Regions from separate parts of the Mesorhizobium sp. C372A genome, predicted to be linked through region 1. Evidence: predicted binding sites of a transcription regulator. Region 1 holds the regulator's gene; the other holds the start of a gene.
The links. Region 1 encodes LexA, which represses DNA repair genes until DNA is damaged. Its sites were predicted from a motif close to TGTTCNNNNTGTGTTCNG; they were not measured.
Positions count from the first base shown of each region.

Region 2: the regulator LexA is predicted to act here: its motif matches at 1,266-1,283, upstream of NLY42_RS06995 (DNA recombination protein RmuC).

Region 1 is NZ_CP100475.1:4,636,767-4,638,970, forward strand. Features, by position in the region: gene NLY42_RS22255 (GntR family transcriptional regulator) at 1-276, shown strand, start outside; gene lexA (transcriptional repressor LexA) at 482-1,264, shown strand; gene NLY42_RS22265 (ComEC/Rec2 family competence protein) at 1,258-2,204, opposite strand, start outside.
Region 2 is NZ_CP100475.1:1,517,769-1,519,972, reverse strand. Features, by position in the region: gene NLY42_RS06995 (DNA recombination protein RmuC) at 1-1,233, opposite strand, end outside; gene def (peptide deformylase) at 1,337-1,867, shown strand; gene NLY42_RS06985 (hypothetical protein) at 1,967-2,204, shown strand, end outside.

The sequences.
Region 1 (2,204 bases):
CAATTGCATCGCCATCACCGCTTTCTGGGTCTGGCCCCGACGCTGCGCGCCGCCGCCGGCCGCACGGATGGCCACCGGAAGGCCGTGGCGGCCCTGCGCGACGCCGTGGCGATCGAACACCATACCGCCCTGATGGAAGCGGCCCTCGATCGCGACGTCGAACGTGCGAAAACTCTGATGACCGCTCACATCGGCTACACGCTGCAGGTCTATGCCCAGAGTGAACCCGGCGCGGATGCTGCGCAGCCCCGTCCGAAAAGGAAGCGGCGATCGTAGCCGACGACGCAGGGCACCTTGTCTTTGTTTCACCCCGTTGCCGGCCAACGACTACGAGCGCCGCTCGCGGTGCCGAACGTTACGCTGAACAAAACGTCAACACATTCATTAAACTTTAAAAGGTTGCGGAACACAACTGGAACAGATAGTGTTTGTTCTGGGTTTGTTTTTTCTGATTCTGGTTTCAGAACCCCTGGGGGCCGCGATGCTGACGCGCAAACAACATGAGCTTCTGATGTTCATCCATGAACGCCTGAAGGAGAGCGGAATCCCGCCGTCCTTCGATGAGATGAAGGAAGCGCTTGACCTCGCCTCCAAGTCCGGCATCCACCGCCTGATCACGGCGCTTGAGGAGCGCGGTTTCATTCGCCGGCTGCCGAACCGGGCGCGCGCGCTGGAAGTGCTGCGGCTGCCCGACTCGATCGCACCAGGCCTCAATGCGGCGAGGAAGTTTTCGCCGAGCGTCATTCAGGGCAGTCTTGGTCAAACCGGCCAAGGGCAAGGCGGCCAAGGACAAGGCGCGATGGGCCAAGGCGGTCTCGGCCGCCAGATCAGGCCGGGCTCGCCGTCGCGTTCGATGTCTGCCGGCAATGACGATGCCGTTTCCTCGATTTCAATCCCGGTGATGGGACGCATCGCCGCCGGCGTGCCGATCGACGCCATCCAGCATCAGACCCATTCGATCTCGGTGCCGCCCGACATGATCATGGGCGGTGAACACTACGCGCTCGAGGTCAAGGGCGATTCGATGATCGAGGCCGGCATTTTCGATGGCGACACGGTCATCATCCGCAATGCCGACACAGCCAGCCCCGGCGAGATCGTGGTGGCGTTGGTCGACGATGAGGAAGCGACCCTGAAACGCTTCCGCCGCAAGGGCGCCTCGATCGCCCTGGAAGCCGCCAACCCGGCCTACGAGACCCGCATTTTTGGACCGGACAGGGTGAAGGTGCAGGGCAAGCTTGTCGGATTGATCCGGCGCTACTGAGCCGGCTTGGGTTTGTACTTTTCACGCTGGTTGTAAGGCGGCAGGCCGCGCGCTTCGCGGGAGAAGCGGCGTTGCTCGTGCCAGGGGCGATACGGCTTGTCGACGGCGAAGCGGATGGTTGGCGCTGCAGCTGCCGATTGCGGATCGAAGAAGACGGCGGCGCTGCCGTCGCGGGCCAGCTGTTTCTTCGTCACGACCAGCACCAGCGGGTCGCGGCACGGATTGTAGGCCGTGGCGTCATCGATGACGATCAGGCTAGCGAAGGCACAGGCCGGCCGCGCCGTCTTGCGGTCTTTCGCAAGCGCTACAATGGCTCCGGAAGGGTGCCGGGCGATACAGAGATCGCCGGTGCAATAGAAGGGCGAGCCGGGCGGCAGATCGAGCGGATCGAGATCGAACCGCGTATCTGTTGCCTCGAAAATCTCAGGTGGGATAATGGTTTCGGCCCGCAGCGCCCGTTTCCAATTGTCCGTGGTGAATTCGTTGGAGCGTTCGCGGTTGAGGGCGAGTTCGCCGCCACCGATCGGCATGGCCACCAGATGCGCATCCTCGGATATGAGCACGTCTGGCGTAAGCACCTGCGGCACCGTCAACAGGCCGGCCAGCGCGAAAGGCACGGCCGCCAACCTGAGCCAGGTGGTGGCCATGGTGGCGATGACGAGGGCGACCGCCACTAACAGCACCGAGCGGATGGAGATCAGCCCGACGGCGTCGACCGGCGAGCGCTCGGAAATCCAGGCCGATATAGCGATCATCGCCATCAGACCTTTGCCCATCACATAGAGGAACGGCCCGTCGGCGCCGAACGGCATCGCCAGTGCGCTGAGCACGGCAAAGGGCATGACGATCAACGAAACAATCGGCATCACGGCCAGATTGGCGATCAGGCTGAGCGGCGACACACGCTGAAAATGCCAGATGGCGAACAGCAAGGTTGCAC
Region 2 (2,204 bases), 3.1 Mb from region 1:
ACGTAGCCTGAGCTGCCCCGTCTTGGAATCCGCCACCCGCACTCCGGCTTCGGCCTTGGCGGGTCCGCCACCGCGCACTTCGGCTTCGTTTTCTCCAAACTCCAGCGCTTCGATCTTTTGGCCGCGCTTGGTCACCTTCGACGTCGACACCAGTATCTCGTCGATATCCTTGGCCGACTGGCCAAAATGCGTCTGCAACCGGCGCACGCGTTCGTCGACGCGCGCGACGTCTTCCATCAGCCGGATCACCTCGCCCTGGATCAGATGCGCCTGTTCGCGCATGCGGGCGTCCTTGAGGATGGCCTGGATGACCTGGATCGACAGCATCAAAAGCGACGGTGAGACGATGATGACACGCGCCCGGTGCGCCTTCTGGACCACGGCGTCGAAATTCTCGTGGATTTCGGCGAACACCGATTCCGACGGCACGAACATGAAGGCGGTGTCCTGCGTCTCGCCCTGGATCAGGTATTTTTCCGAGATATCGCGGACGTGAATTTCGATGTCGCGGCGGAAAGCCTGGGCCGCGATCTTCTGTTGTTCGGCGCCATCGGCGGCGCGGATGGCGTTCCAGGCTTCCAGCGGAAACTTGGCGTCGATGGCAAGCTGCGGCGCACCGTTCGGCATCCTGACCAGGCAGTCGGGACGGCTGCCGTTTGACAGCGTTGCCTGGAACTCGTAGGCGCCCATCGGAAGGCCGTCGGCGACGATCGCCTCCATGCGCGACTGGCCGAAGGCGCCGCGCGTCTGCTTGTTGCACAGGATCGCCTGCAATTGCACGACCTGGCCGGCCAGCGACTGAATGTTGCCTTGCGCGGTGTCGATGACCGCCAGCCGTTCCTGCAGTTTGGCGAGGCTCTCATGCGTCGATTTGGTCTGTTCGGTCATGGTTTGACCGAGCCTGCCGGTCATGGCTTCGAGGCGCTGGCCGATCGACTGGTTGAGTTCGGCCTGCCTTGCGCCGAACACGTCGGCGATGGCGCCCATGCGGCCCTGCATCTCGGCCTGGCTTTGCAAAATGCCGGCCATCCGCGCCTCGGCGTCGCGGGCGTGGTCGGCGGCTTCCGCCGCGGCGATGGTGCGCGCCTTGGCCGATCGCCACAGCGCCACGACAAGCGCCAGGAACAGGCCGAGAAACACCAGCGCGCCGAGGGCCAGTGCATGGCCGAGCGTGATCGTCGTGGCGCCAAGCCGGGCAACGGGTTCGGAAAGGATGGTGCTCAGGTCGTTCATCCCGCCAGCATAGCCGATTCGCAGACCTGGCACAGATCAAAACGTGAACGAGACCGATTCGCACCGGTTGACGCTTCTCCTGCGACGTTTTAGGTGAGGCGCCATGTCGATCAAGCCGCTCATCATCCTTCCCGATCCCATCCTGCGCCAGGTTTCCAAACCAGTCGAACGCGTCGACGCGCCTTTGCGCAAACTGGCCGACGACATGCTGGCGACGATGTATGATGCGCCGGGCATCGGTTTGGCCGCAATCCAGATCGGCGAGCCGCTGCGCATGCTGGTCATCGACCTCGCCAAGGAAGACGAGCCGCCGGCGCCGCATGTCTTCATCAATCCCGAAATCCTCGAAAGCGCCGACGCCCGCTCGGTCTACGAGGAAGGCTGCCTGTCGATCCCGGACTATTACGCCGAGGTCGAGCGTCCCGCCTCGGTGCGCGTGAAATATCTCGACCGCGACGGCAAGCTGCAGGAGATCGAGGCCGAAGGCCTGATGGCGACTTGCCTGCAGCACGAGATCGACCATCTCAACGGTGTGCTGTTCATCGACCACATCTCGAAGCTGAAGCGCGACATGGTGGTCAAGAAGTTCAAGAAGCTCGCCAAGGACAAGGCGCCGGGCAAGCTGGTGGGATAGGCCCTGCTTTCGGCGACTCGCACAAAATCCCGTCTCGACCCGCCCCTATTGAGAGACGCTTCCTAGCGTGATATCATTGATATCAGACTGGAGACTCAGATGGGCGATATGTTGATCAGAGATATTCCCGAGCCGTTGAAGCGTGAAATCGAGCATGCGGCACGCAAGGGCGGCCAAAGCCTCTCGATCAAGGCGATCGATTTATTGCGAAAAGGCATGGTTGCGGAAAAAGAAGGCAAGGCCGAGCCTGGACTCACGGCTTGGGATGCGATTCGCGCTGCCTTCGCCTCGGAAAATGCAATCAGCGACGAATTTGCGCAGATGATGGATGAGATCG